Regions from separate parts of the Sorangium sp. So ce1504 genome, predicted to be linked through region 1. Evidence: riboswitches for the same ligand, from Rfam matches in the RefSeq annotation. Region 1 holds a riboswitch; each other region holds the start of a gene.

Region 1 (9,745 bases):
CTCACGCCGTCGACGGCCGTGACCTTCGCGAAGCGCTTGCCGAGCGCGTTCACCTCGATCGCCTGGTTCATCGCTTGCTCCTTGCGCGCGACGCGGTCGCGCGCTGCTCCATGGGAATCGCCGTCGTGGAGGTCGTCTCCGTGCGGGTCGCTGCAGGACGCGCGGCCAGGCCGGCGCGAAAGATGTCGGCGATCGCGTCGAGCGTGCGCTCGCCGGCGAAGGCGCAGAACGACGTGATCAGCCCGAGGTGCTGGGGCGCGAAGCGCAGCACGCCGAGGACGAAGGGGATCGCGTCGCGATCGACGTCGGGCCGGATCTCGCCGCGCGCGATGCCCTCGTCGACCCAGCCGTTGATCTGGGCGATCTGCGCCTTCGCGGCGGCGGCGCTCGCGGCGTCGTCGAGCGGGCGGAGCGCGCGGAGGTCGGGATCCTCGCGGAGGAGCTTGCCGAAGAGCGGCTCGGCCGCCTGCTGTCGGTAAGCGAAGCGGAGGGTCGCGACGAGGCGATCGAGCGGGGATTCCAGGCCGAGCACCTCGGCGGCGAAGCGCGCGCGGATCGTGGCGAACGCTTGCTCCACCACCTCGCGCAGGAGGGACTCCTTGTCGGCGAACTCGAGGTAGAGGGCGCCCTTTGCGCAGCCGGCCTCGGCGGCGACGGCGTCGAGGTTGGTGCCCTTGAAGCCGCGCTCGACGAAGTGGCGCTTGGCGGCGTCGAGGATCCTGGTGCGCCGCGCAGGGTCGCGGGGTCTGTCGGGGCGGCGGACGGGCACAGAACTCATATGACTGAATCGGACATATGAGTCAACCGGGGCGGCCCTGGCGCGGGACGTGGGCAGGGCCACGACGGCCGAGATGGCGCGCGGGCTGCGGGGGAGGCTCCGCGCGTCGGCGATTCACGCTCGAGGGCGGCGCCCGGCGCCGCGCCTCACTGCATGATGTCGTCGACGAGCCGGGCCACCAGCCGGTCGCCGAGCAGGTGCTCCTCGACGAGGTCCTTCGCGTCCTCCTCGCGGACGCCGCGGTACCAGACCCCGTCGGGGTAGACGGCGACCGTCGGCCCCTCGCCGCAGCGCCCCATGCACGACGTCCTCGTCACGCGGATCTGCTGCTGCTGGCCCGCCTGCTTCACGAGGCGGCGCACCGACTCGAGCAGCGCCAGGCTGCCGCGGTCCACGCAGTCGGCGTTCCCGCAGACGAGCACGTGCTTGCGCAGCGAGCGGTGGGCGTGCGGGTGGTTCGACGCCTGCGTGTGCGTGAGCGTGTGGCGCACGCTGTAGAGCATCGCCTTGAGCCCGCCGACCTCCCGGGCGAGCCCCGGCAGCGCGGTGCGGTACATGCACGTGTCGCAGGGGAGCGGCGCTTCACCGGCGAACGCCTGGCGCGCGCGCTCGTCGATCAGGCCCTCGAGCGCGCTCGACCGGCCGAGGTGCGGCGCGAGCGACGCCCGGATCCACGGGTATGTCGACGAGAAGCGGTCGACCTGCTCGGCGAGCTTCGTCATGAGCCGCCCGGCGAAGAGGAAGTAGGGGACCACCACGACGCGCTCCGGTCGGTGCCGCGCGACCCGCTCCAGCGTCTCCTCGACCGAGGGCCGGGTGACGCCGATGAAGGTCGGCTCGACGAGCTGGAGCCCGCGGCCCTCGCCGATGAGGCGCGCCGTCTTGCAGAAATCGCCGTTCGCGTCGGGGTCGCTCGACCCGCGCCCCACGATGACGAGCGCCGACCGGGCCCGCGCGGCCGGGTCGGCCGGCAGCGCGGTCGCGGCGCGCTCGAACGCGATCTCCGCGAGCGCCGGGTGCACGCCGAGCGGCCGCGCCGCCGAGAAGCGCACGCCCGGGTGCGCGGCCCGCGCCCGCTCGAGAGCGAGGGGGATGTCGTTCTTCACGTGCCCCGCCGCGAACAGGAAGAGCGGCACGACCGCCACCCGCGACGCCCGCGCCGCGAGCGCCGCGAGCGCGTCGGCGAGGTGCGGCGTCGCGAGCTCGATGTAGCCGTGCTGCACGGCGATCTCGGGCCGCGCCGCGGCGTAATCGGCCACGATCGCCTCGAACTCGGCGTTCGACGCGGCGTCGCGGCTGCCGTGGCCGATCAGCAGGAGACCGTCGTCATGCACGCGAGCGCCTCCTCCAGGGTGAGCGGGAGCCCCGCGCCGCCCCGCGGCGGCACAGGGCTCATCCGGGTCCAGAGCTCGGCGACCCACGGCCGCCGCACCCGCGCCCGCGCGAGGAGCTCCCCCCGCGCGAACACCTCCCGCGGCGGCCCGTCCGCGAGGACCTGACCGTCGCCCAGCAAGACCGCGCGCGAGGCGAAGAGCGGCACGAGATCCACCGCGTGTGTCGCGGTGACCAGCGTGGTCCCCTGCTGCTCGGAGAGCGCGCGCAGCGTCTGGCACAGGGCGAGCTCGCCCTCCGGGTCGAGCCCCGCGGTCGGCTCGTCGAGCAGCAGCACCCGCGGCCGCATCGCCAGCATCCCGGCGATGCACGCGCGCTTGCGCTCGCCGAAGCTCAGCGCCTCGATGGCCCGATCGGCGAGGTGGGCGATCTGCACGGCGGCGAGCGCCGCCTCGGCGCGGCGGCGCGCCTCGGGCGCGGGCAGGCCGAGGTTTCGCGGGCCGAACAGGACGTCGTCGAGGAGCGTCGCGCCGAGCAGCTGGTCGTCCGGGTCCTGGAGCACGAGCGCGGCGCCCGCGGCGACGGCGTCCGAGGGCGAGGCCACGCGGCGGCCCGCGATCTCGACGCCGCCGCCGGGCGCCGGGAGGAGCCCGACGAGCGTCCGGAGCAGCGCGGTCTTGCCGGCGCCGTTGCCGCCGAGCACCGCGACGGACTCGCCCTCGGCGACGTCGAGGCGCACGTCGCGCAGCACGGGCTCGCCGCGCCGGTAGCCGAGCCGGGGGGCGCGCAGCGCGATCATCCGGCCTCTCCCGCGGCGACGCTGAGCCCGAGGGCCGCGAGGGCGGCGGCGGCGAACGCGACGTTCGCGGCGGGCGCGCTCGTCCTTCGGTCGGCGACGGGGAGCTTCCCCTGGTAGCCGCGGAGCTGCATCGCGAGCGCGGCGCTCTCGGAGCGCTCCAGCGTCCGGAGCGCCACGACGCCCGCGACGGCGCCGGCCGAGCGCGCCGCAGCGCCGGGGCGTGTGAACCCACCGCGGAGCGCGGCGGCGCTCCACGCGCTGTCGGCCGCGCGCTGGAGCACGCCGGCGAAGCGCCGCGTCAGCGCGAGCAGCTCGACAAGGGCCGCGGGGACGCCGAGCCCGGCGAGCGCCGCCTCGAGCTCGGCGGGCGCGGCGGCGCCGGCGAGCCACCGGAGCACCGCGGCCGCCGCGAGGACGCGCGCGCCGATGGCCACGGCGCGGCGGGCCCCCTCGGCCGTGATCGCGTCGGCCGGGAACGGCGCGCCGGGGAGGAGCGGCGTCCCCGGCGTGAGCGCGAGCGCGAGCGCCGCCGCGACCGCTCCGATCCACGCGGCGGGCGCGGCGGCGCCGAGGACGGCGCGCGCCGGCGTGCCCTGGAGGCGGAGGGCCGCGCACGCGAGGAGGAGCAGCGCGGCGGGCGTGACGGGCGAGCGCGCGCCCGCGGCGACGCAGCACGCCGCCACGGCGGCCCCGAGGCGGAGCCGGGCGTCCACGTCGCGGAGCCGCGCGGGCGGGTCAGTCCGCACGGAGGCCTTCGCCGACGGCCTTGCCCGCCGGCGCGCCCGCGCGCTCGACGAAGAGCACGCGCGAGAAATAGCCGAGGGCGAAGCCGGCGAGGAGCCCGGCCCAGAGGAACGCGAACAGCAGGAGGTCGCCCTCGAGGCCCGCGAACAGCGGCCCCGTGTCGTGGCGCCCTGCGTCCTCGGCGACGCGGCGCACCACGGCCTCGTCGACGCCGTCCCAGGACGCGTTGCCGCAGGCGGCGAGCCAGAATGAACCGGCGAGCTGGAGCGCTGCCGCGCACGCTCGCCGCGCGAGCGGCGCTGACAGCGGGCGCTGTCCGAGCCGCCGCGTCACGACACCCCCGGGGCGAGCCGGACGACCTGGAGCCGGTCCAGGATGTCGGGCCGCCGGGCGCGCAGGAAGGCGAGCGCCCCCGCGGTCATGACGCCCTCGAGCAGGCCGAGCGGGAGCTGGGTGGGGACGAAGGCGAGGGCGACGCCCGTGAACATGGACGTCACCGATCCCTCGCCCGAGAGCCCGAGCGCGAGCGCGAGCGCCGTGGTGGCGTAGGTTGCCCAGTCCGACGTCACGCCCGCGAGGAAGCCCGCGACCCAGAGGTTCGCGCCGCAGCGCCGCGCGACATGGAAGGCGAAATATCCGGTGAAGGCGCCCGCGATGCCCATCGACGCGACGTCGGCGCCGAGCGTGGTGAGGCCGCCGTGCGCGAGGAAGAGGGCCTGGATAAGGAGCGCCACCACGGTGACGAGCACGGTCATCCAGGGGCCGATGAGCACCGCCGCGAGCCCTGTGCCGCACGGGTGGGAGCAGGTCCCGGCGGTCGGCACCGGCACGGGCATGCACGAGATCGCGAAGACGGCGGCCGCGATGAGGCCGACGAACGGCTTGTAGAAGGCGTCCTGCTCGGTGCGGCGCCGGAGCAGGTGGAGGGCGATCGCGACGAAGGGCAGGGCGAGCGCGTTCCAGAAGGCGCACCAGCCGAGCGGCAGGACGCCTTCCGCGAGGTGCATCGCGGCCGCGGGCCGGGGCGCGAGGAGCGTCCCCAGGGACACGGCTGCGATCGACAGTGCGCGGCCGTGAAGACCGATTTCGGCGCTCCGGGTGAAGTCCGCACCCGAACGCCACGAAGACGTGCGCAAGCTGCACCTCGTGGGAGGCTCGGGTAGGTCTCCCGGCTCATGGGTTCAGGGAGCTGATCGAGCTCCCAGCGCTGCGTCCACCTTCCCAGGCCTCTTCCAATGGGGCCCAGTGGTCTTCGGAGGCAGCTCCCCACTCACGGTGGCGGGACCGCGCCGGTTTTGCACCGGCTTCCCTGTTATGCCCCGGAGGGCACCCGAGGAATGGATTGTCAGGCCGGTGCTCGGTAATCCCGTTTCGTGCCCGGCGTCAAGGACGTCGCGCCCCGATCGTGGAGGAGGGTGCTCAGCGGGCGCTGCGTGCGGCATGGCATGTCAGACGAGCTCCCCGTCGAGCGCGGGCCAGCTCCGCCTCGCGCGCTGCCCCGCGCGTCGGCCGCGTATCCTGGCGGCGCGATCGCGCGAGCCGGGCGCGTACCCGGGGGCGCGGCCCAGGCGAACCCGGGTGCGTCGACCCGGGGGCGCGAGCTTCCGCCGTGCGCGGTCCGGCCCGCCGCGAGCGCCCTCGTCCGCGGCATCGGTGCGGCGGTGATGCCTGCGCTGGTGGACACCCCGCCCTCTGGGGGCGCTGCCGAGGCGCACGAGGCCACCGCTGCCGAGGCGCGTCGCGCGCCTGTCGGCGCCCCCCATCGAGCAGGCATGGGCGCCGACGAGCGATCGAGGCCCTGTCATGTGCGATGGGCGAGGCCGAGAAATTGACCCAGACGCATCACGCGAAGAGTCGTCGAGCACACGTCTTGAATTATGTCCCCCTTAGATAAAACCTGTTTACTTTGTCGCCGCGCGGGCGCAGCCCCCGTCTCGGTTTGGGCCCGCACGAGGGCCTCTCGTGCGCTTGAATACAGGAGCCGGCGCGTTCCTTCCGCAGTGTGCTTTGTTCGTCCTGGCTCTTTACTCGGGAGCAGGTGTCCGGTGTACGGCCTGCTGCCTCGTGGCCTCTCTTATTGAAGAGATGAGGGATTTCGTGTTCGCTCGTCTCGGAATGCGAGACGAACGCTGCGCTGGGCGCTGTCTCTGGTGGAGGGGTATGCCCGGCTCGAACGTGAATCCCCGCAGATCGGGTGTGTGTGGGTCGCGCGCCCGCCTGGCTGCCTTCGCGCCCGGAGCGCTCTGCTCGCTCGGCGTGCACGCGTTGCACTTTGTTATCGACAATGCGCCTGCGGATGCCACAATCTGACTACCGCATGCGCACCGGCGCGGACCCCCCAGCCCGGAGCGCATGCGGTCTTTCTTCTGCACCGTGGCGGACGTTCAAGACTCCGGCGCGGTTTCCCTGCCGCGGTCATTCTGGGCCCCCCTCCAGCGTGATGCGCGGTATTTTTTTTTGCCCTCGAGCGCGCGGTTCGCGTCTTCCGAGGTGTCACTTTCCGGTGAACGTGGCCTGCGATTTCGCCAGGAACGCTTTCATTCCGACCTGTTGATCTTCGCTGCCGAAGAGCGCCGCGAATGCCTGGGCTTCCAGCTCGTTGGCGGCGGCGAGGTCGAGGCTCTCGCCGCGCAGGAGGACGCGCTTGGCGGCGGCGACGGCGAGCGGGCCGCGCGAGGCGATCTTGAGGGCGGTCTCGTGGGCGCGCGCGAGGAGCTCGGTCGCTGGGAAGACGGCGTTGACGAGCCCGATCGACAGCGCCTGCTGGGCGGTGATCATGTCACCTGAATAGACGAGCTCGCGCGCGCGTCCGGGCCCGACCCGTCGAAGCAGCCGCTGGGTCCCGCCGAACCCCGGGATGACGCCCAGGTTCACCTCGGGCTGGCCGAGTTTGGCGCCTTCGGCGGCGTAGATGAAGTCGCAGGCGAGGGCGAGCTCGCAGCCGCCGCCCAGCGCGAAGCCGTTGACGGCGGCGATCACGGGGAAGGGGGCAGTCTCGATGAGCTCGGCGAGCCGGTGGCCTGCGTCGGCGAACCGCTTCGCGGCGATGCTGTTCATGGTCGCCATCTCCGCGATGTCGGCGCCGGCGACGAACGCCTTGCCGGCGCCGGTCAGCACCGCCGCGCGGACCTCGTTGCCCTCGGCGGGCGCGAGGAGGTCGCGGAAGGCCGCGGTGAGCTCGCCGAGGACGGCGGGGTTCAGGGCGTTGAGTTTGTCGGGCCGCTGGATGGTCACGGTGGCGACGTGATCCGCGCGCTCGACGGCGACGAACTGGAGCGTACCGCGAGCAGGGGCCCCCGGCTGCTGTTCTTGAGCGGTCATGGAGCGTGGTTAGCAGCGCCCCGCGCCGGGGGGAAGCGCCTGCCGTGGGCCAGGGAGGGCGTCATTCCGTGTCCTCCCGATCCCGCTGTGTCGAGGCCGTTGCCGAGCCGACGAGCGAGCGATTTCCAAGCGAGCGATTTCCAAGCGAGCGATTTCCAAGCGAGCGATTTTCCGGAGGAGTCACGCGCCTGTTCCGGGACACGGCCCTTCGCTCGATGATCCGAACTCACCGCTTGAGTGCGGGTGCGCGCGACATGACGGCCCTGCTGCGAGCCGCGTGCAATCGTGGGCAGCCGGGCGGACCGCCCGTCCTCCGAGCCGCACACCCGTGTTCGCCTCGCGCGTCTACCGTCGTCGCTCCCCCGTCATCATCCCCCCCCTGGAGAGAGCCAGGGAGGGAGGGGGCGCCGCGCGGGGGGCCGGCGGGGTAGGGCCCCACGAATCCGAGCGCCGGCCCGCTCCGTGCGACGCCCTCCCGGACCGGCTCCGCCGTTCAGCCGGCCATAGCCCCCCAAAAGGCGCGAGTTCGTGGGAGGGGCCCCCGCCGGCCCCCCGCGCGGCGCCCCCTCCCTCCCTGGCTCCGTGGCAGCCTCCTCTACACCGCCCGCCCGCTCTTCTGCCCCTTCTCGTCGTACACGTAGAACCCCCGCCCGCTCTTCTTCCCGTACCACCCCGCAGCCACCAGGTTCCGGAGCAACGTGGCCGCCCGGTACTTCGAGTCCCCGAACTCCCGGTGCAGCACCTCCGCGATCGACAGCACCGTGTCGAGCCCGATCAGGTCCGCGAGCTCGAGCGGCCCCATCGGGTGGTTCAGCCCGAGCCGCGCCCCTGCGTCGATGTCCTCCGGCGTGGACAGCCCCTCCTGGAGCGCGAAGCACGCCTCGTTGAGGAAGGGGATCAGCATCCGGTTCACGATGAACCCGGGCTGGTCCTTCGAGGTGATCACCGTCTTGCCGAGCCCCACCGAGAGCGCCCGGACGGCCTCGTACGTCGCGTCCGACGTCTGGACCCCACGGACGAGCTCGACAAGCTTCATCAGCGGCACCGGGTTCATGAAGTGCATCCCGATGACCAGCTCAGGCCGGCCGGTCACCGCCCCGAGCCGCGTGATCGAGATCGACGACGTGTTCGACGCCAGGATCGCGCCCTTCGGCAGCGCCGCGTCGGCGAGCTTGAAGATCCCGCTCTTCACCTCGAAGCTCTCGGTCACCGCCTCCACGGCCAGGTCGACCCCGGCCAGGCCCGCCATCCCGTCGGCCACCGCGACGCGGCCGAGGAGCGCCTCCCGGGCCTCCGCGGCCAGCTTGCCCTTCTCCACCTGCTTCGCGAGAATGGCGGCGATCTGGGCCTTGCCCGACTCCGCCAGCGCCCTCGAGACGTCGCACAGGACCACCTCGAGGCCCGCGGCCGCGGCGACCTGGGCGATGCCTCGCCCCATCTGGCCCGCGCCGATCACCCCGAAGCGCTTGATCGTCGTAGCTTCCATGGCCGCGGTTGATAGCCGAAGCCGAGAGCGCGGTGAACCGCCCTCGCCCGCGGCCCGACGGCCCGCCCGCTCGGACGTCCACGCGCCACAGAAGCAGAAGCGCGCGAAAGCTCCGCCCGACCTTCCAGGCCCGCGGGGGCGAGGAACCTTGAAACCGTGTCGTCCGCCCGGCTATCTTCGCCCGGCCCGTGAACGGACCGGACCGAATTCGCGAGGTCCGCGGAGATACGATGAGCGTTGAGACGATTCGGATGGCCCTTGGGCGTCTGCAGGATGAGCCCGAAAACGAGGCAGCCTGGAACGAGCTCGCGGAGGCCGTGACCGCTCCGAACAACGGCGCGGGCCCCGGGGACGTCGAGCGCCTGCTCGGCGCGGCGCGCGGGCGGCACGAGCAGCGGAAGGAATGGCAGGCCGTGGCCCGCCTCCTCGAGCTGGAGATCGCCCTCGCCGCAGGCAGCGCCGTCGAGCCCGCGATGCAGGCCGAGCTCGCCCGCGTCTACCACGAGGAGCTCATCGACGTCGACCGCGCGGCGGCCGCGTACAAGCGGCTGATCGAGCTGCGCCCCGACGACGACGCCGCGGCCGAGGCGCTCGAGACCGACGCCTCGAAGCGCGAGCGGTGGCGCGACCTCGTGGACCGGTACGTGGCCGAGGCCGAGGGCGCGACCGACGGCGCCTTCAAGAGCGCGCTCTACACGAGCGCGGCCGACATCGGCTACCGCTACGGCCGCGCCGAGCTCGGCGCCAGGGTGGCCGAGCTCATCGAGCTCGCCCTCATGCTCGACCCGAAGAACCTCCGCGCGGCCAACCTCGCCGAGATCGCCTTCTCCTCCGCGGGGGACTGGGACGCCGTCGTCCGCGTCCAGTCGCTCGTCAAGGGCGAGGCCCAGCTCAAGGAGGACCGCATCGCGGCGGCCGTCCGCGCGGCGCGCACCGTCAAGGCCCGCCTGAGCGATCCGACCCGCACCGTCGCGGCGTACGAGGAGCTGCTCGACCTCTCGCCCGGCCAGCCCGAGGCGCTCTCGTTCCTGACCGAGGCCTACTCCGCCGCGGGCGACTGGGATCGCCTCGTCGCCCTCTACGAGGACCAGCTCCGCAGCGGCGGCGTGAAGCCCGGCGAGGAGCTCGGCATGCTCGTGCAGATCGCCATGGTCCACTGGCGCATGCGCGGCCAGCCCCAGGCGGCCGAGCCCTATTTCGACCGCGTGCGCCGCGCCGACCCCGCGCACGCCGGGATGCTCAACTTCTACCGCGAGGTGCTCGATCAGCGCGGCGACAAGCCGCG
Region 2 (9,745 bases), 1.0 Mb from region 1:
TGGTGTGGAGGAGAAGGACATCGACGTGTCGATCGCGGGCAACGTGCTCACCGTGAGCGGTAAGCGCGAGGAAGAGGCGCGAGATGAGGGCGACCAGTACGTCTCTCACGAGCGTTCGTACGGCAGCTTCTGCCGATCATTCACGCTTCCCGAGGGGAGCGATGCGGAGAACGTCGTCATCTACCTCTTTGTGCACCACGGGGCCGAGTGGCTGCCGGATGACTTGTTCCGCATCGGCACGGGCTCGGGATCGGCCCGGGACCCTCCCGTCTGCCGCTGATGTCGTAGAGATCTTTCGATCTCCGCGGTCGGCTCCATGAGCTGAGTTACACAGGGTCATGAGACAACCGAGCGAGAAGACTCCCCTTCCGCCGACAGGAGCCGATTCCTCTGAATGCCGGGGCGTGCCGTGTCCGAGCGGAGCCCTGGTTCGTTCCGGTGCTCACGCCGGCGGCGCGCACCAACTCGACAGCACTGTCGCCGCGCGGGGCGAAGGGGCCGGGGAATCCCGACATTCACGCGATCTTCGTCATCGACGATGTCGTCTTCACGGGCGGTGACGCGAGCCAAGGGATGCTCGGCTGGGTGGATCTCCGCGCGCCCCTGAAATGGCATCCCACCAAGGTGCCGCGCGACGCGCGCGCGTCGGGCAAGGGGGCACAGGCGGCATGGCCCCGCCGGTCACGCCCTCTCCTTCACGAACTCCACGAGATCCGAGAGGCTCGCTCCCGTCGCGTCGGCGCTCACGCCGAGCTCCTCGGCCGGCAGGCCCAGGCGGTTGACCCAGAACGTGGGATAGCCGAACCACCGGGCCCCCGCGGCGTCCCAGCCGGCGAACGCGACGAACGCGATCTCCTCGCGCGTGAGGCCGAACGCGTCGAGCGCCATCCGGTACGCGCGAGGATCCGGCTTGTACGTCCTCGCCCCGTCCGTGCTGAGCACGTTCTCGAACAGGCCCCCCAGACCGGAGCTCTCGATGGCGGCCCCGAGCATCCTCCGCGTGAAGTTCGACAGGAACGAGAGCCGGATCCCCGCGCCCCTCAGCGCCCGGAGCGCCGGAAGCACGTCAGGCCACGCCCGGAGATCGAGGTAGGCGCCCAGGAGCCGCGCCCGCTTCTCCTCCCCGAGATCGAGCGCCAGCGCGCGCTCGGCGAACACCAGCGCATCCGAAGTCACCTGCCAGAAGTCGGCATACTCGCGGGACGCGACCCGCAGCCACGTGTACTCGAATTGACGGGTACGCCACGCCTCGCTCAGCGATGCTCCCTTGCCCGGACAGAGCTCCTCCGCGAGCGCCGCGATCGGCCGCGGATCGAAGATCGGAAAGGCGTCGAAGGCGATCGCCTTGATCTTCGATCCCGCCGCCGGCCGCGGCGGCGCCGGCCCGTGCTGCGCGGCACAGGAAGCCGTCCCGGCCGGGGCCGAGCCCAGGAAGCCCGCCGCGGCCGTGCCGGTCACGCGGTGGAGAAACTCACGACGATTCGTCAACATGCCAGCCTCCCTCCGATCCTCCGACGTGAAACTCGCGACCTGCGAGTCCGCGCGTTCGCGAGTCCGCGAGTCCGCGGGTGCGGGAACGCACGCGGGAGAGCATGCGCGGTCCGTCGTTGCCCGGGGATCCGCCATCGACGTAGACTCGCCATGCACCTTTGCATGGCGCGGAGCGCGCTCCGGCAGCAGCGCCCCGCGCCCCGGAGCCATGCTCGACTGGGACGATCTGCGCTACTTCCTCGCCGTCGCGCGGCACGGCAACCTCTCCGCCGCCGCGCGCGTGCTGAAGGTCACCCAGCCGACCGTGGGGCGGCGCGTCGCCGCGTTCGAGCGGCGCCTCGGGGCGAGGCTCTTCCAGCGCTCGCCGTCGGGGTTCTCGCTCTCGGCCGCGGGCGAGAGCGTGCTCGGCCACGCCGAGCGCATGGAGCAGGACGCGCTCGCGGCCGAGCGCGCCGCCGCCGGACGCGACGCAGGCCTGAGAGGCCACCTCCGTGTCACCGCGTCCGAGTGGCTCGCCACGCGCGTCCTCGGGCCGCTGCTCGTCCCGTTCCTCGCGCGCCACTCCGCCATCTCCGTCGATCTCATCGCGGACGCGCGATGGCTGAGCCTGCCGCGGCGGGAAGCGGACATCGCCCTTCGCCCGGCCGCGTTCGAGCACCACGAGGTCTTCCAGCGCGAGGTCGCGCGGATCGGGTTCGGGCTCTATGCATCGGAGGCGTACCTCGCCGAGCACGGCCCGCCGGACTGGGGCCGGCAGTGCGAGGGCCACACCCTCGTCACCATGAACGACGAGCCTCCGGCGATCGCCGACCTGTCGTGGGTGCGCGCCGTCGCCGCGAAGGCCCGCGTCGCCGCGCGCACCAACGGCCGCGAGCCCCAGGCGACGATGGGGGCCGCCGGCGTCGGGCTCGTCTGCCTGCCGCGCTACCTGGGCGACGCGACCGCCGGCCTCCGCCTGCTCTCGCCGCCCTCGCCGCCGCCGGGGCGCAAGCTGTGGCTCGGGGTGCACCGCGATACGCGCGGGGTGCCGCGCGTGAAGGCGCTCGTCGCGTTCGTCGCCGACGCCCTCGGGCCGCTCCGGAGCGCCCTCGACCCCGGCGCGGGGCCGCGCGCGTCAGGCGACGAGCGCCCCCGCTACCGGCCCTGATCGCGCTGGCACGCCCTGAGCTTCTCGAACTGCGCGTCGCACGTCGGGGGCAGGAAATCGGTCGTGCACTCTCGAACGCGCCCGCTCAGGCAATCGAAGAGCGACGTGATCGACGGCGCGAGGAACTCGCAGGGGATCCGGTCCGCGGAGGCGACGGTCTCGCCCACGCAGTCGAAGAAGGGGGCGGTCAGCGCGTTGCAGGGGCGCTGCTCGGAGAGCAGGTCGGCGCAGCGCGCGCGACACCGGAGCTCCGGACACGTGACGCCGTCGAAGAGCGAGCAGAAGAAATCGCACGAGGCCCTCTGCTCTTCGATGGAGGGCCCGCCGGAGCTCGCCGACGGAGAGCTCTGGGCCGCGCCGGCGCCCCCGGCGCCGTCGGAGCTCCCGGGGAGCCCGTCGACGACGACGGCCCCGCCGCAAGCGCCCGCCCCCGAGAGCGCGACGAGCGAAGCCAGGAAAGCGAAGAGCAGCGGCGTTCTCATCAGGGCATCCTATCGCGCGGCAGGCACGGCAGGGGCGCGCGTCGGGCGCGTCGGGCGCGCGTCAGGCGTCCGATGCCGCTCACTCCACCGCCTGCGATTGCTCGATCGCGTCCTCGCGGCGCTCCCGGCGGTTGCACGCGAGCACCTTCTTGCGGACGCGCACCGCGTCGGGCGTGACCTCGACGAGCTCGTCGCCGTCGATCCACTCCATCGCCGTCTCGATCGTGAGCAGCCGCGGGCTGGCCAGGAGGACGTTCTCGTCCTTGCCGTGGTTGCGCACGTTCGACAGCTTCTTCTCCTTGATGACGTTGACGTCGGTGTCGTTCGGCCGGTTGTGCTCGCCGATGATCATCCCCTCGTAGACCTCGACGCCGGGGACGATGAAGAACATGCCGCGCGGCTGCAGGTGGTGCAGCGCGTACGGGGTCGCCACGCCGACGCGATCGGCGACGATGGCGCCGGTCGGGCGGCGCATCATCGGGCCGCCCCAGGGCGCCCAGCCGTCGAACATCGTGTTGAGCAGGCCCGTCCCGCGCGTCGCCGTCAGGAACTCGCCGCGGAAGCCGATGAGCCCGCGCGACGGCACCCGGAACTCGAGGCGGGCGCGGCCGAAGCCGGGGTTCGTCATCTTCACCATCCGGCCGCGGCGGGAGCTGAGGCGCTCGGTCACGATGCCGACGTAGGTGTCCGGCACGTCCACGACCACGAGCTCGAGCGGCTCCATCACCTCGCCGTCGATCTCGCGCGTCACCACCTCGGGGTTCGAGAGCTGCATCTCGTACCCCTCGCGCCGCATCGTCTCCACGAGGATCGCCAGCTGGAGCTCGCCGCGGCCGAGCACCACGAACGTGTCGGGCACCTCCGTCGGCTCCACCCGGATCGCGAGGTTCTTCATCGCCTCGCGCTCGAGCCGCTCCTTCAGGTGACGGCTCGTGAGGTACTTCGACTGCTTGCACTTGCCGGCGAAGGTCGACGTGTTGACGCCGATCTTCATCTTGATCGTCGGCTCCTCGACGACGATGCGCGGCAGCGCCTCGGGGTGCGCCGGATCCGTGATCGTGTCGCCGATCGTGACCGCGTCGAGCCCGGCGATCGCGATCACCTCGCCCGCGACGGCGCTCTCGACCGCGACGCGCTTCAGCCCCTCGTAGGCGTAGAGCATCTTCACGTAGCCGCGCGACTGGCCGCCCTCGCCGAGGAGCGCGACGTCGGCGCCCGACCGGGCGGTGCCGCGGACCACGCGGCCGACCGCGAGCCGGCCCACGTAATCGTCGTGGGTCGTGTTGCAGACGATGACCTGGAGCGGACCGTCGGGGTCGCCGGAGGGGCCGGGAACCCGCTCGAGGATGGTCTCGAAGAGCGGATCGAGGTCCTTCGCCTCGTGCTCGAGCTCGCGCTTCGCCTGGCCGAGCTTCGCCACGGCGTAGAGCGTCGAGAAGTCCATCTGCGCGTCGCTCGCCTCGAGGTCACAGAAGAGGTCGAACACCTCGGAGAGCACCTCGTGGGCGCGCGCGTCGCTCCGGTCGATCTTGTTGATGACCACGATGACCGGGAAGCCGCGCTGGAGGCACTTCGAGAGCACGAAGCGCGTCTGCGGCAGCGGGCCCTCGGCGGCGTCGACGAGGAGGAGCGCCCCGTCGGCCATCATGAGCGTGCGCTCGACCTCGCCGCCGAAGTCGGAGTGGCCGGGCGTGTCGACGATGTTGATCTTGACCCCGCGGTACCGGATGCTCGTGTTCTTCGCGAGGATGGTGATGCCGCGCTCCCGCTCGAGGTCGTTCGAGTCCATGACGCGCTCGGCCACGACCTCGTTCTCTCGGAAGGCGCCCGACTGGCGGAGCATGTGATCGACGAGGGTCGTCTTCCCGTGGTCGACGTGGGCGACGATGGCGATGTTGCGGAGATCGTTACGGGGCATATACGGCGGCGGCCGTGTAGCACGCGACCCACGGAGGAGCGAGCCCATCCTCGCTAGAGCCCGAACGTTCGGCCTGCACGGCAGGCCCGCGTCGAGGCGCTCGGATGGAGAGCGCGAGGCGCGCGCATGGCGCGAGAGCGGCGCGCGTCGAGCGGGCGAGCGGAGCGGTAGCGATTGACAGCCGAAGGCGCACGGCCATAGGGTGCGCGCCGTGCTGGTGCCCGGGCGTTCGCCTGGGCCGAAGAGGGAACCCGGTGAAACTCCGGGGCTGCCCCGCAGCGGTAAGCGAGAACGACCTCCACCCCAAGCACTGGCCCGACGAGGGCTGGGAAGCGGTGGACAGTAGGGAGCCGGTCAGACCGGAGCGCTCGCGAGCCCGAAGACCTGCCAGCGCCCGGCGGCGGGAGACATCCGGCGCCGGTTCGACCTGGGAGCCTCGAGGGAGGCGGTGAGGTCCGAGCCGGTGCAGCTCTGCCTCTGCCACGTCCCGGATACCGAACCGCCCCCCGCGTCGCCTTCCGGTCGCCCGCGGGGGCGACAGGTCGGTCCAGCGCACCGTGCGATGGCCAGCCATTTCGTCCTCGCGGAGCTCGACGCGAGCGGCCCGACGCCGCTCCGCGCGATTGCGGCGAAGGAGGACACGAATGCTGCGCGAGACGGTCACGACGAGCCACGGGCACCGCCATCCATTTCATCTGCTCGCCGCGTTATCCATGGTGCTGGCCGCCGCGCGGCCCGCGCGCGCCGAGGGCGACACCCTCGGGTCGCCCGCTGCCCCGCCGGAGGCCGCCGCTGCAGAGCCCACCGGCGAGGGCGCGCCCGCTGGCGACGCCGCGATCGAGGTCACGATCCAGGCGGAGAAGCCGGGCAGCGAGGCCGCGTCGCGCGTCTCCGTCGGACACCGGGAGCTCGAGCTCCGGCCGAGGCTCCGGCCGGGCGACATCCTCGAGTCGGTCCCCGGGCTCTTCGCCGTGCAGCACGCGGGCGGCGGCAAGGCGAACCAGTACTTCCTCCGCGGATTCGACGCGGATCATGGGACCGACGTCGCCTTCTTCGTCGACGGCGTGCCCGTCAACATGGTCAGCCACGGCCACGGGCACGGCTTCACCGATCTCTACTTCATGATCCCGGAGCTCGTGACAGGGCTCGACGGGTACAAGGGGCCTTATTACGCGAGCATCGGCGACTTCGGTACGGCGGGCGCCGTCAACCTGCGCTTCGCCGAGAAGCTCGAGGAGAGCTACGCGCAGGTCAGCCTGGGGCAGTACGGTATCCAGCGCGGCCTCGTCATCGCCTCGCCGGATCTCGGCGACGCGTGGCGCGCGGTGGCCGCGGCGGAGATCTACCGGAACGACGGGCCGTTCCTGAGCCCGGAGCGGCTCGAGCGCTTCAACGTGTACCTGCGGGCCACGCACGATCTCGACAACACCGGGAAGATCCAGATGACCTGGATGTCGTATGGATCGACCTGGCACGGCTCCGGCCAGATCCCCGCGCGCGCCGTGTGCGGCGAGGGCGAGCAGGGCGGGTTGAACCCGCCGCCGTCGGCGTTCGGACAGCCGTGTATCGACCATTTCGGCGCCGTGGATCCGACCGAGGGCGGGGCGACCGAGCGGCACATGGCGTCCGTCGCGTACTCGACCGCGTGGCGGGACGCCGATCTGAGCGCGCTGGCCTACCTCGTCCGCTACCGCTTCACGCTGTACTCGAACTTCACCTTCTTCAGCGAGGACCCCGTCCACGGCGACCAGATCGAGCAGAACGACGACCGCACGGTCGGCGGCGCCGATCTCCGCTTCCGCAGGCAATACGAGATCGGCGGGGCGAGGTTCACGACCTCGCTCGGCGCGCAGATCCGCGCGGACGCGATCGACAAGTCCCTCCACCACGACGAGGCGCGCGAGCGGATCGAGGAGAAGAGCAGGACCCACGTCGATGAGAGCCAGATCGGCGTCTACGTCGAGCAGGACGCCCGGCTCCGGCGCTGGCTCCGCGTCGTGCTCGGGGCGCGCGCGCAGTGGATCGACGTCAACGTGGACGATCCGGGCGAGGACCTCGAGGCGGCGGGGAACAGGTCGAGCGGCGCCCGGGGACAGATGCAGCTGCTCCCGAAGCTCACGGCGATCGTGTCGCCCGTCGAGGGGGTCGATCTCTTCGCCCACTTCGGGCGGGGCTTCCACTCGAACGACGCGCAGGGCGTGGTGCTGGGGCAGGGGGCGGCGACGCTGATCACGCCCGCGACGGGCTACGAGATCGGCCTGCGGGTCGCGCCCTTGCGCGGGCTGTCGCTGAGCGGGGCCGCGTTCCTGCTCGACCTGGACTCGGAGCTGGTCTGGAGCGGCGACGCGGGCGCGACCGAGGCGTCGGGGCAGACGCGGCGCTACGGGATCGAGATCGGCGGGCGCTACCGGCTCTGGAGCTGGCTCTTCGCGGACGTGGACGCGACCTTCACCCGCGCGCGCTTCCGCGAGAACGCCGGCAACGCGAGCGCGGTCGCCCTCGCGCCGACCCAGACGCTGACCGCGGGCGTCGGCGTCCGCCCGACGCTCGGCGCGTTCACGCCGTTCGCGGCGCTGCGGGTCAAGGCGATCGGCGCTCGGCCCGCGACCGAGGACGAGTCGCTCACCGCCGAGGGGTTCACGGTCGTCGACGCCAACGCCGGGCTGCGGTGGAAGAACGTCGAGGTGGCCGTGGACATCCAGAACCTCTTCGACACGACGTGGCGCGAGGTCCAGTTCGCGAGCGAGTCGCGGCTGCAGTACGAGCCGGCCGCGGTCACCGGGATCCACTACTCGCCGGGGTGGCCGTTCACCGCGATCGGGCGGGCGACGCTGTACTGGGAGTAGGCGCAGCGCCGGCTCATGTCCGGCGGAGGTCCTCGCGCAGCGCGTCGAGCGATGCCCGGAACGCGGCTTCGCTCACGGCGGCGCCCGTCGCTAGGGGCAGGAGCTCTGCGAACATCTGCCAGGCTTCCCGGATGTCACATACCCTGTGCGGATAACGCTGACGGGCAATGAGCGTGAGCCCTGTCACGACGCTGCGAACCATCGCCGCCTGGAACCCCGAGCCCTCGAAGACGACCGCTGAGCACCTGATGGTTGCGCTCGCCTCCGCGAGGAAGCTCGCGATCGCCCTGCGCGCGGGCGCCGACGGCAACGACGCCCCGCTCTCGACGAGGGTGAGCAGCCCTATGCCGCGCGGGTGCTTCTTCGCGAACTCCGCGCACGCGTCGCTCAGGTGGCGCGCGGCCTCCTCGGTCGTCTCGCGGCGCCAGATGACGCAGAAGATCTGGTGCCAGGAAGTCAGGACGTAGTCCGGTTGTCTGGTGACCAGGTGCCAGGGGTCAGGATGCATGATCGTGCTCGTTCTGGAGCGGTCGCAGCGGAGATGCTCGCGGCGGCCTCAGGGTACACCGGCCAGGGTACACCGGCGTCTCTTTCCCCGCGACACGCACGCACACCAACTCGAGCGTGAGCCACCGGGCGTCGATAACGGATCCGCGCCGCGCGCTCTCGGCGCTGATGGGCAAGACAGTACCGGTGCCGTCGAGGTTGGGTGGCTCGCACTGGCCACGTTCGATGGCGCCACAATCGATGAGTCCGTCTTGACAGTCTCGAACCGCTCCGGCGGGTAGCCGTGGCCCTGCGCGGCCGCTGGCGGGCGCCCTCGACGCCGGCCCACGCGGCAATTGCTGTGCTCGTCACTCGCCGCTGCCGGCCGCCACGATGACCGCTCGCAGACGCGGAGAGCAGGACGGGAACGGAGAGCCTCGCCGCGTGGCAAACGTGTACCCATGCTGTAGGCTGTGCCGCATGGATCCGACGGGGCTCGGCGCCGATCTGCAATTCCGCACGCTGGTCGAAGGGGTGAAGGACTACGCCATCTTCATGCTGGACACCGAGGGGCGCGTGATCACGTGGAACGCCGGCGCCGAGCAGATCAAAGGATACTCCGCGCGAGAGGTGATCGGCTCGCACTTCTCGCGCTTCTATCCGGCCGAGGCGATCGAGCGGAGGTGGCCACAGACAGAGCTCGCCGAAGCGCGGCGCGTGGGCCGCTTCGAGGACGAAGGCTGGCGCGTGCGCAAGGACGGCTCGATGTTCTGGGCGAACGTCATCATCACGGCCCTCCACGGCCCCGACGGCGAGCTGCGCGGCTTCTCCAAGATCACGCGCGACCTGAGCGAGCGCAAGCGCCAGGAAGAGTCGCTGCGGCAGAGCGAGGAGCGCTTCCGCACGCTGGTCGAAGGCGTGAAGGATTACGCCATCTTCATGCTCGACCCCGAGGGCAGGGTGACCATGTGGAACGCCGGCGCGGAGCGGATCAAGGGATATTCCGCGCGAGAGGTGATCGGCACGCATTTCTCGCGCTTCTATCCGGCCGAGGCGATCGAGCGCGGCCGGCCAGAGATGGTGCTCGCCGCCGCGCGGCGCGAAGGCAGCTTCGAGGACGAAGGCTGGCGCGTGCGCAAGGACGGCTCGATGTTCTGGGCGAGCGTCCTCGTCACGGCCATCCGTGGCCCGGGCGGCGAGCTGCGCGGCTTCTCCAAGATCACGCGCGACCTGAGCGAGCGCAAGCGCCTGGAGCAGATGGAGTCCAACGCGCGCCAGATGGAGGAATTCGTGGCGATGCTGGCGCACGAGCTGCGCAATCCGCTGGCGCCGATCGCCAACGCGACAAGCGTCCTCAAGCTCGAAGGCCAGGGCA
Region 3 (9,745 bases), 5.4 Mb from region 1:
TCGAGGTGCTCGAGACGCTCCACAAGACGCACCACTTCCCCGTGCACGGCGGCGTGGCGTGGCTCTGGGCGCTCTTCGCGGACATCACCGGGATCACGCTGGTCGTGTGGGCGCTCAGCGGCCTCGCCATGTGGTGGCAGATGAAGCCCTCGCGGGTCCTCGGCGCCCTCGCGATCGCCGCCGCCGTGGCGCTCGCCGCGGTGGTGATGGTCGGCGCGGCGTCGGACGCGCTGTTCGGAAACGTGGGCAAGGAAGGCCCGTGAGCGCGGCGCGCCGGTGTCCGCGCTCGCGGACATCGGCGCTCCCGCCGGGCCGGGCTCAGGCGCCCAGCGTGGCGCCGCCGTCGACGCAGAGGTCGTGCATCGTGATGTGCCGCGCCTCGTCCGAGAGCAGGAACAGCACCGCGCTGGCGACGTCGTCCGTCGTGGCGATCCGGCGCAGCGGGATGCCCAGCCGGAACGCCTCTGGAGCGCCGGCGATGACCGCCTGAGCGCCGCGATCATCCGCCCAGAGCGCGCGCTGCATCGGCGTGTCCGTCGAGCCAGGGGACACCACGTTGCACCGGATGTCGTGCTGCGCGAGCTCCAGACCGAGGCACTTCGTCCACTGGGCCGCGGCGGCCTTCGAGGCCGCGTAAGCGCCCATGTTCATCCGCGGCGTGCGCGCGGCGTTGGACCCGACCGTCACGATCGACCCCGATCGGCGCGGCACCATGCGGCGCGCCACCGCCCGGCTCACGTTGAACACCCCCCGGGTGTTGACAGCGAACGTGCGCTCCCAGTCGTCGTCGCTCAGCGAGAGGGCGCCGCCCACGCGCAGCACGCCGGCCACGTTGACCAGCATCTCGAGGGGGCCGAGCTCGCGCTCGATCCGCGCCACCGCGCCGTCGACCGCCTCGCCGTCGGCCACGTCCACCGCGAACGCCGCGGCGCGATGGCCGCTCGCCTGGAGACCGGCGACGACGGCGCCCAGGCGCTCCCGGTTCGCGTCCACCGCCGCCACTGCGGCGCCCCGCGCGGCGAGCCTCCGGGCGACGGCCTCGCCGATCCCCTGGGCCGCGCCGGTGACGAGCGCCGCCTTGTGCTTGAACTCCATCGATCGCTCCCGTCAGGCCCTGTCGAGCCCGTCCATGATCCGGTGCCGCTCCGCGTGGTACGCCTCCTCGGACTGGCTGGCCTTCCAGTAGGGGATCGCGTACAGCGCCTCGCGCCCGAGCCCGCGCTCGTCGAGCAGGTGATCGCGGATCGCGACGACGGACGACGACTCGCCCGCGACCCAGGCGAAGACGCGGCCCGCTGGCCACCCCAGGGCGCGGACGGCCGCCTCGAGCCGGGGGCCCGGGGCGTGCTCGCCCTGCAGGTAGATCCAGGTCAGCGCGACGTGCGGCGGGCGATCGATCTCCTGCACGTCCGCCGCGTCGGGGACCGCGACGATGGCGTGGCCGCGCACCGCCTTCGGCAGGGCCTCGAGCAGCGCGCCGATGGCCGGCAGCGCGGAGAGGTCGCCGGCCAGGAGGTACCAGTCCGCGGGGCCGAGCATCGGATCGGGGCCCCCCGGCCCGGCGATGCCGATGCGATCGCCCGGCCTGGCGCGGTGGGCCCACCGCGACGCGGGGCCGTCGTCCCCGTGCAGGACGAAATCCACGTCCAGCTCGCCGGCCTGCGCGTCGTACCTGCGCACCGAGTACGTGCGCGTGATCGGCCGCCGCGGCATCGGAGGCCAGACGGGGCCGTCCGGGCCCAGCGTGGGCAGCTCCGGCGCCGCCTGGTCGCCGCGCGGGAAGAAGACCTTGATGTGCGCGCCGCCGGAGCGCGCGGGGAACCCCGCGATCGCCTCGCCGCCCAGCGTGATTCGCCGCATGCGGGGGGAGATCGCGGTCGTGCGCAGCACCTCGAGGAGGCGCGGCGGGGTGCGCGCCACCGTCCTGGGTGGGGATGTCGCGACTCGATTCATGGTGACCTGTGCCATGGGGAAGCCGTCGTGGGGCAAGCTCGGCCGGTCAGCGGGCGGCTTCCTGGAGGGGCGCTTCCGCGCGGTGCCGGGGCGCTGGCCTCGCTTCACGCGGCAGCCGGGTCGACAGGAGCTCCCACCAGTGCCCGAGCGTCGGCAGCTCGGCGAGGTCCACGAACGCGACGTCGATCCCCGCGGCGCGCCACTGCTCGACGAGCGTCATGAGCCGTATCGAGTCGAGCCCCAGATCGAGGATGCCATCGCGATCGGAGATCGCCGAGGGGAGCTGGTCGAGGACCTCGGCGACGTCGCCGCGCAGGCGCTCGACCCACGGCGTCCGGTCCTGCGTCGCCCCGAGCTGCGCCGGCGCCGGCGCGTCGCGCTGCGGGGTGCTCGTCCGCTCGCGGGGCGCGAGCGCGGCCAGGACGTCGCTCGTCGGCAGCGCGACGCCGCACCGCTGCGCGACGTAGGCGATGGCCATGTCGTGCTGCTGCCGGGAGAAATCGGCGGTCCCGTCGGTCAAGAGGAACGGCTGGACGTCGTTCATGAACGCCTCGCACGCGGTCAGCAGGCACCCGATGTGCGCGTACACGCCGCACACGATCAGCTGATCGCGGCCCCAGCGGCGCAAGAGATCCAGGAGCTCCGTGCGCTGGAAGGCGCTGTACCGCCACTTGGTGAGGACGGTGTCGGCGCTTCCCGGCGCGAGCTCGCGCACGATCTCGTGTTTGTCGGGCTGCTGCGTCAGCCCGGGCCCCCAGAGATCCGTCAGCAAGCCGCGCTGGGCCCTCGTCTGCTCGGCGGGCTGCTTCGTGTAGACGACCGGGATCCCGCTCGCCGCGCACCGCTCCCGGAGCAGGCGGGCATTGGCGATCAGCTCGACCATCGGGGACGCGCTCGCGTCGTAGAAGCCGAGGAAATACTCCTGCATATCGTGGATCAAGAGGACGGAGCGCCCCGGGTCCGGCCGCCATGACGCCCGGCTCTCCGGGAGCTCCTCGGCTCGTGGCATGCGATAGGTCTGGATGCGGGGGATGGCCATGGTCGTTCCTCTCTTCTCTCTCTTCTGGTCGCAGCGCTCCTGTCGATGGAACGGGCCGCGGGCGTCGCTGCGCCGCCTGGGCCCGCGCTGTCCTCTCAGGCGCGCGCGCCCTGCGCGAGCCTGTCGGCGATCCACCGGCGGAGCGCCTTCTTGTCCACCTTGCCGACGCTCGTCGTCGGGAGGGCGTCGAGCCACTCGATGCGATCGGGCACCTTGAACTGGGCGACGCCGCGCTCGCGCAGGAAGGCGTTGATCTCCCTCGCTGGCGGCGGCTGCCCGCGGGCCACGAGGAACGCGCACGATCGCTCGCCGAGGTGCGAGTCCGGCATGGCGACGAGCGCCGCGTCGCGCACCGCCGGGTGGGCGAGGACGTGGTTCTCGACCTCCTCGGCCGCGATCTTCTCGCCGCCGCGGTTGATCTGATCCTTGGCGCGGCCCTCCACGACGAGGTAGCCCTCTCGGGTCCGCCGCACGAGATCGCCCGTGCGGTAGAAGCCGTCGCGCGTGAACGCCTTCTCGTTGTGCGCGTCGGCCCTGTAATACCCGCGGATCGTGTAGGGCCCTCGCGTGAGCAGGTGACCGACCTGTCCGGGCTCGACGTCGCGGTCGTCGTCGTCCACGACGCGGACCTCGTCGTGGGGCGAGATGGGCCGCCCCTGCGTCTCGAGCGCGATCGCGTCGGGGTCCTCGAGGCGGGTGTAGTTGACGAGCCCCTCCGCCATCCCGAACACCTGCTGCACCTTGCAGCCCAGGGTCGGCCCCACGCGGCGCGCGACCTCCGCGGGGAGCCTGGCGCCGCCCACCTGGAGCACCTTCAAGCTCGACAGGTCGTGCCGCGCCGTCCGGGCCGACTCCAGCCAGACCGAGGCCAGCGGCGGCACGAGCGCCGTCAGCGTGACCCGCTCCCGCTCGATCCACGGAAACGCCTCGTCCGGGCTGGGCCGGCGGCAGAGCACCACGCGGCCGCCGGCGTGGAGCACGCCCAGGCTCCCGGGCGAGCTGAGCGTGAAGTTGTGCGCGACGGGGAGGACGGCGAGGTAAACGCTGCCCTCGTCGAGCCCGCAGATCTCCGCGCTGGCCCGCACGCTGTAGAGGTAGTCGTCGTGCGTCCGCGGGATGAGCTTCGGTACGCCGGTGCTCCCGCCGGACAGCTGGAAGAAGGCGACGTCCGCCGCGGCGGGCTCCGGGAGCTCGACGGGCTCCCGGTCCAGGCCGGAGAGCGCGGTGTGCTCGCCCGGATCGCCGGCCACGAGCACGTGCCGCAAGGTCCTGACGTCGCGCCGGATCTGGCTCGCCAGCGCGCGGTAATCGAACCCGCCGTCCCGGTCGGCGATGACGTAGGCGACCGCCTCGGTGTGCTCGCAGAAATACGCGATCTCGGCGCGCCGGTGCGCGGGCAGGGCCAGCACGGGGAGCGCCCCGAGCCGGAACAGCGCGAAGCAGACCTCGAAGAACTCCGCGATGTTCGGGAGCTGGACGACGACGCGATCCCCCGGCCGGAGCCCGAGGTGCAGCAGGCCCGCGGCGAGGCGATCGGCGCGCCGATCGAGCTCACCGTAGCTCAGCCCGCGATCGCCGCTGACGAGCGCGATCCGATCCGGGTGCCGCGCGGCCCGCTCGCGGAGAAGGCGCCCGAAGGTCTCGCCGCGCCAGTAGCCGGCGCGCCGGTAGAGATCGGCCATCTCGGCCGGCCACGGAGTCCAGCCGTCGAGCGCCTGCGGTTGCGCCTGCGCGGGCGCCTGCCGGCTCTCCTCCGGAGCGCTCATGCCCTCTCCGGCGCCTGGTTGAGGCCGAGCGCGTTCAGCATGGTCCCGAGCTTGGCGGTGGTCTCGGCGAGCTCGTGCTCGCCGTTCGAACCGATGACGATCCCGGCCCCGGCATAGAGGCGGAGCGCCCGGCCGGCGACGTCGGCGCAGCGGATGACGACCGCCCACTCGCCGTCGCCGCTCGCGTCGGACCAGCCCACGAGCCCCGTGAAGAACCCGCGATCGAACCGTTCGATCGCCTCGATGGCGTCGCGGGCGCGGTCCGTGGGGTATCCGCACACGGCGGGGGTCGGGTGCAGCGCGGTGGCCAGCTTCATCGAGGAGATCGAGAGATCGCGCAGCTCCCCCGTGAGCCGGCTCGACAGGTGCCACAGCGTCGGGGTCTGCGTGAGCGAAGGCTCGTCGGGGACGCTCAGGCGCCGGCAGAACGGCCGGAGCGCGGCGGCGACGGCGTCGACGACGATCGCGTGCTCGTGCCGGTCTTTCTCGGACGCGAGCAGGGCGATCGCCCGCCGGCGGTCCTCGTCGGGGTCCGGGCTGCGGACCGCGGAGCCGGCGAGCGGGTTGGCGATCACCCGGAGCCCGGAGCGGGACAGGAGCAGCTCCGGGCTCGCGCCGATGAGCGTCCGCGCGCGCGAGGTCGGGACGCCGCGCTCCGCGCTGGAGAGCCCCGCGGTCGGATCCGAGAGGTTGGCGGCGAACGTGTAGCCGTTCCGGTTCTGCTGCGAGAGGCGCTGGAGGACGAGGCGGAGATCGACCGGCTCTCGCAGGACCATCTCCAGCATCCTGGAGAGGACCACCTTGCTCAGCGCCTCGGACCGCATCAGGCCCACCGCCGTCTCGACGCCACGCACGTAGTCGCGGGGCTCGGGGACCTGGCGCAGCTCCTGGACGGTGATCGGCAGGTGCGACCGCGGCGATTCCGACGTGTGGTTGAGCGGGCCCGCGCTCTGGATCGCCCTCGGCACGATGAGGTGCGCCGGCGATGTGCTGTTGAACGGCACCGCGCCGACCACCATGGGCAAGCCCTGGCCGGCCCTCGACGCCGCCGCGAGCACCCTCGTGACGCGGTCCGCGAGGCGATCGCCCTGATCCGCGCCGTTCGGCTCGAGGATCATGTCGTGTACGCCCTGCGCGAGGAGGGTGCGTGTCGGCGACGCGAAGAAGAACGCCGACTCAGGGGTGTATTGCTTCAACAGCTGCCCTGCATTCACCGCGGGCAGCGCGACAGAGGCCGGTATCGAGATGGAACTCGTCACATTCAGCTCCGATGGGCGTCGAGAGCCACGTGGGCTCGGATCATCGGGCGCTGGACGTCAGGTCTCGGGCCGCTCGTTTCTGATAACTGATAAAGAAAATCAGTTTCAAGTAAGTCATGGCACGCGCGTGCAAGACTGTCAAGGGACTCCCGGTTCTGTCTCGGGTGTGCGTCGCCGGTGGGCCGGTGGACGCGGCGCTCCGGGCCTTCGCTTCTGCGTTGACATCCTGCGTGACGGGTGCGACGAGTCGCCCCGCCATCGGTGCTCGTCCGGCGATCCCTGGCGAGCTGAAAAGGGAACCCGGTGAGAATCCGGGACTGCCCCCGCAGCGGTGAACGGGAACGACCATCACCAAGAAGCACTGGGCACGCACCAGAGCAGCCTGGGAAGCGGTGATGTGTAGGAGAGCGACCGGCGACGGCCGCAGCGCCCGTGAGTCCGAAGACCTGCCGAAGGTGCGCGCGCCGGTGCTCTGGCGCGCGCTGACCTGAGCCTTCGAGGGGAAGGCGCGCAGGCTCTCGACCACCTCGCTCGCGCGCGGTGCCGTGGCCCGTCACGCAGCCTCCTCGCTTCGGCTCTCAGCTCACCCGGAGCAGCGCTGGGTCGACGCGGGCAGGCGGCGCGTGAATGGTTGATTCCTCTGATCGTCGGTCGCGTCGGCGCCGGAGCGCCGGCGTGGCGTGCTGGCTCTGGCTCGCCGCCTGCAGCGCCGTGGCGGCCCTGCCGGCCGCCCGCGCCGACGATCCGCGCAGGCCGGAGGCCGAGCAGGAGGGCGGTCGGGCTGCCGCTCCGCCGGGGACAGACCCGCTGGAGGTGCGCGTCGAGGGGGATCACATGCGCGCGCCCGCGCCGCCCAAGGACAGGTCCGTCGCAGGGTCGGTGCTGGGCCGCGAGCGCCTCACCGGCGCGGGGCTCGGGGCGGCGGACGTGCTCCGCACGCAGCCGGGCGTCCTCATCATCGAGTCGGGCGGCTTCGGCGGGCCGGCGACCGCGGCCCTCCGGGGAGCGACCGCCACGCAGACGCCGGTGTACCTCGCCGGCGTCCGCCTGAACGACGACGTCGTGGGGACGGCGGATCTCTCCCTCGTGCCCCTCTGGCTCATCGAGCGCATCGAGATCTACCGCGGCCACGCGCCCATCGAGGCCGACCGCCTCGGCCCCGGCGGCGCGATCTTCTTCGAGCCGCGGCGGCCTTCCCGGACGACGGCCGGCGCGGGCGCCATGGCGGGCTCGCTCGGCGCGCGGCGCGGGTGGGCGTTCGCCGGCGCCAGCGCGGGCCCGGTGAGCGCGATCGTCGGGGTGAGCGCGGAGGCCGCGGAGAACCGCTACGCGTTCGTCAACGATGGCGGGACGCTCTTCGACGAGAGCGACGACACCCTGGAACGCCGGCAGAACGCCGACGTGCGCACGATCGACGCCTGGGCGCTCGCGCGCGTCGAGCTCGGGGGCGGCGCGATCGTCGACGTGATCGCGAACGGCACCGGCCGCGAGCAGGGCGTGCCGAGGCTCGCGCTCCTGCCGTCCCGCGAGGCGCGGGGGGAGTCGCGGCGCGCGCTGACGTCCGTCGCGGCGCGGGTGCCGTTCGGCGGAGAGGCGCAGCACACGCTCGAGGCGCGCACCTCGTTCATCGAGGCGCGGTCGGAGGTCCATGATCCCCTCTTCGAGCTCGCGCTGCTCACGCCGGAGCTCCGCCTCGCCGGCCGCCGCCTGGAGCAGACGCTCGGGGCGACGCTCTCCTTCGCCGACCGGCTCCGGGTGCGGCCCGTGCTCTCGGTCGCGCGCGAGGGCATCTCGCGCGCGCCGGACGACGTACCGCTCGCGCGGGCGCGGCGCTCGTTCGCGCGCGGCGCCGTCAGCGCGGAGGCGCGCCTCGGCGAGGGGCTCGCGCTGCACGCCCTCGCGAGCGGGGAGTGCCACGCCACCGGGGCGGACCGCGAGCGCCCTTGCGACGTGCTCGTCCCGACCGGGCGGGTCGGCGTGGAGGCGGGGAGCGACCGGCTCCGGCTCCTCGCGACCGTGGGCCGCTACGTCCGCGTCCCGACGCTCGGCGAGGTGTACGGCGTCTCCGGCGTCGTCCACGGCAACGCGGAGCTCGCGCCGGAGTCGGGCGCCACGATCGAGGCCGGGATCCGGGCGCAGACCGGGCGCGGCGCCGTGCTGCGCGGCGCCTTCATCGACGTGTTCGCGTTCGGGAGCGCGGTCTCCGGGCTCGTCGCGTACGAGCGCTCCGGCCAGGGCTACGTGAACCCGTACAACGTCGGCCGCGCCCGCGTCGTGGGCGCGGAGCTCTTGGCCGGGGTCGAGGTGACCCGGTTCCTCCGCGCCGAGATCGCGGCGACGCTGCTCGATCCGCGGGACACGACGCCGGGGCGGACGACGAGGAACGACCTCCTCCCGTTCCGCTCGCGCCTCGTCGTCGCGCCGCGCCTGCACGCCGAGTGGAAGCGCCCGGGCGGCGCCGTGTTCTCGGGCGCGTCGGGCGAGATCCGGGCCGTGTACCAGTCGAGCCGGTACGCCGATCCCGCCGGGCTCGGCGTGATCGCGGAGCAAGCGACCCTCGACCTCGACGCGGAGGCGAGGTGGCTCGGCGGGCACCTCGCGGTGAGAGGCCGCGTCGCGGACCTCCTGGACGCGCGGCGTACGGATGTCGTCGGGTTTCCGCTCCCGGGACGGAGCGTGTTTTTCACACTGGAGTCAACATGGTGAAGATCAGACTGTTTGCGTTCGCGATCTCGATTCCGATCCTCGGGTGCAACGTGGATTCGCCGCCGCCGTCGACGGGCGGCGTCCACGGCGGCGGCGACGGCGACGCGTGTGAGAGCGGCGTCGTCATCGTGACGAGCGACTACCAGTCGACGAACATCGCTGTGTCGGCGCTCGACGGGACCACCCTGTCGCCCTCCTTCGTGTCGAGCGGCGCGGCGAAGCCGGGGCTGAGCCTCGCGCTGTCCGGCGACGTCGATGTCCCGGGGGCGGCGCCGCCGTCCGGCCGCGTGGTCCTGCTCGATCGGTTCGGCACGAACGTGATCACCTGGATGGATCTCGAGACCGCCGAGGTCCTCGCGCAGCTCCCGGTCGGGCAGGGGTTCGAGTCGAACCCTCAGGACTACATCGAGGTGGGCGCGGACCGCGCGCTCGTGTCGCGCTACGGGAGCAACCCGAGCCCTGGCGTGGAGCCGTTCGACGAGGGCGGCGATCTCCTGATCGTCGACACGAAGGAGTACTCCATCGCGGGGCGCATCGCCCTGCCGGAGGAGGAAGAGGGGCTCCTGCCGCGCCCGTCGGGGATGGCGCGCGTCGGTGACGAGGTGGTCGTGGCCCTCGGACGGCTCGCCGCGGACCTCTCGACCGCGGGCGAAGGGCGCTTCGTGGGCGTCTCGCCGGAGCAGGGCGCCGTCACATGGACGGTCGACGTGCAGGGGCTCTACGGCTGCGGGCGTCTCGCCGTGTCGCCCTCGGGAGAGCGGCTGGCGGTCGCCTGCTCGAGCCGCTTCGACGCCGAGGCGATGGAGTACGACCCGGCGACGAGCGACATCGTGATCTACGACGCTCGCACCTCGCCCCCGGAGGAGATCGAGCGGCTCGGCGTGGCCAGGGCGCTCGGCGCCGCCGTCCAGCCGACGCTCGCCTTCGCCTCCGAGGACGTCCTCCTCGGGACGGCCTACGCGGGCGGTGCGTTCGCCGGGGACCGCGCCTTCTCCGTGAGCATCGCCACGGGCGAGGTCACG

Evidence for each region. Region 1 has a riboswitch for cobalamin ahead of WMF39_RS01355 (energy-coupling factor ABC transporter permease). Riboswitches for the same ligand answer to the same signal wherever they lie in the genome.
Region 2: linked by a shared signal. The riboswitch ahead of WMF39_RS05035 (TonB-dependent receptor) and the one ahead of WMF39_RS01355 (energy-coupling factor ABC transporter permease) in region 1 are both predicted to bind cobalamin.
Region 3: linked by a shared signal. The riboswitch ahead of WMF39_RS21510 (TonB-dependent receptor domain-containing protein) and the one ahead of WMF39_RS01355 (energy-coupling factor ABC transporter permease) in region 1 are both predicted to bind cobalamin.

What each region holds. Positions count from the first base shown of each region.
Region 1 is NZ_CP150365.1:339,455-349,199, forward strand. It holds gene WMF39_RS01325 (ABC transporter ATP-binding protein) at 1-71, opposite strand, end outside; gene WMF39_RS01330 (TetR/AcrR family transcriptional regulator) at 68-778, opposite strand; gene WMF39_RS01335 (CbiX/SirB N-terminal domain-containing protein) at 925-2,112, opposite strand; gene WMF39_RS01340 (energy-coupling factor ABC transporter ATP-binding protein) at 2,088-2,909, opposite strand; gene WMF39_RS01345 (CbiQ family ECF transporter T component) at 2,906-3,655, opposite strand; gene WMF39_RS01350 (hypothetical protein) at 3,645-3,986, opposite strand; gene WMF39_RS01355 (energy-coupling factor ABC transporter permease) at 3,983-4,696, opposite strand; cobalamin riboswitch at 4,795-5,002, opposite strand; gene WMF39_RS01360 (enoyl-CoA hydratase/isomerase family protein) at 6,147-6,974, opposite strand; gene WMF39_RS01365 (3-hydroxyacyl-CoA dehydrogenase family protein) at 7,570-8,460, opposite strand; gene WMF39_RS01370 (tetratricopeptide repeat protein) at 8,712-9,745, shown strand, end outside.
Region 2 is NZ_CP150365.1:1,340,835-1,350,579, forward strand. It holds gene WMF39_RS05010 (Hsp20/alpha crystallin family protein) at 1-280, shown strand, start outside; gene WMF39_RS05015 (haloacid dehalogenase type II) at 682-1,491, opposite strand; gene WMF39_RS05020 (LysR family transcriptional regulator) at 1,700-2,638, shown strand; gene WMF39_RS05025 (hypothetical protein) at 2,626-3,120, opposite strand; gene typA (translational GTPase TypA) at 3,200-5,086, opposite strand; cobalamin riboswitch at 5,237-5,444, shown strand; gene WMF39_RS05035 (TonB-dependent receptor) at 5,683-7,884, shown strand; gene WMF39_RS05040 (hypothetical protein) at 7,898-8,392, opposite strand; gene WMF39_RS05045 (hybrid sensor histidine kinase/response regulator) at 8,851-9,745, shown strand, end outside.
Region 3 is NZ_CP150365.1:5,720,150-5,729,894, reverse strand. It holds gene WMF39_RS21540 (PepSY domain-containing protein) at 1-263, shown strand, start outside; gene WMF39_RS21535 (2,3-dihydro-2,3-dihydroxybenzoate dehydrogenase) at 319-1,095, opposite strand; gene WMF39_RS21530 (siderophore-interacting protein) at 1,108-1,953, opposite strand; gene WMF39_RS21525 (isochorismatase family protein) at 2,000-2,992, opposite strand; gene WMF39_RS21520 ((2,3-dihydroxybenzoyl)adenylate synthase) at 3,088-4,758, opposite strand; gene dhbC (isochorismate synthase DhbC) at 4,755-6,017, opposite strand; cobalamin riboswitch at 6,260-6,485, shown strand; gene WMF39_RS21510 (TonB-dependent receptor domain-containing protein) at 6,693-8,723, shown strand; gene WMF39_RS21505 (YncE family protein) at 8,717-9,745, shown strand, end outside.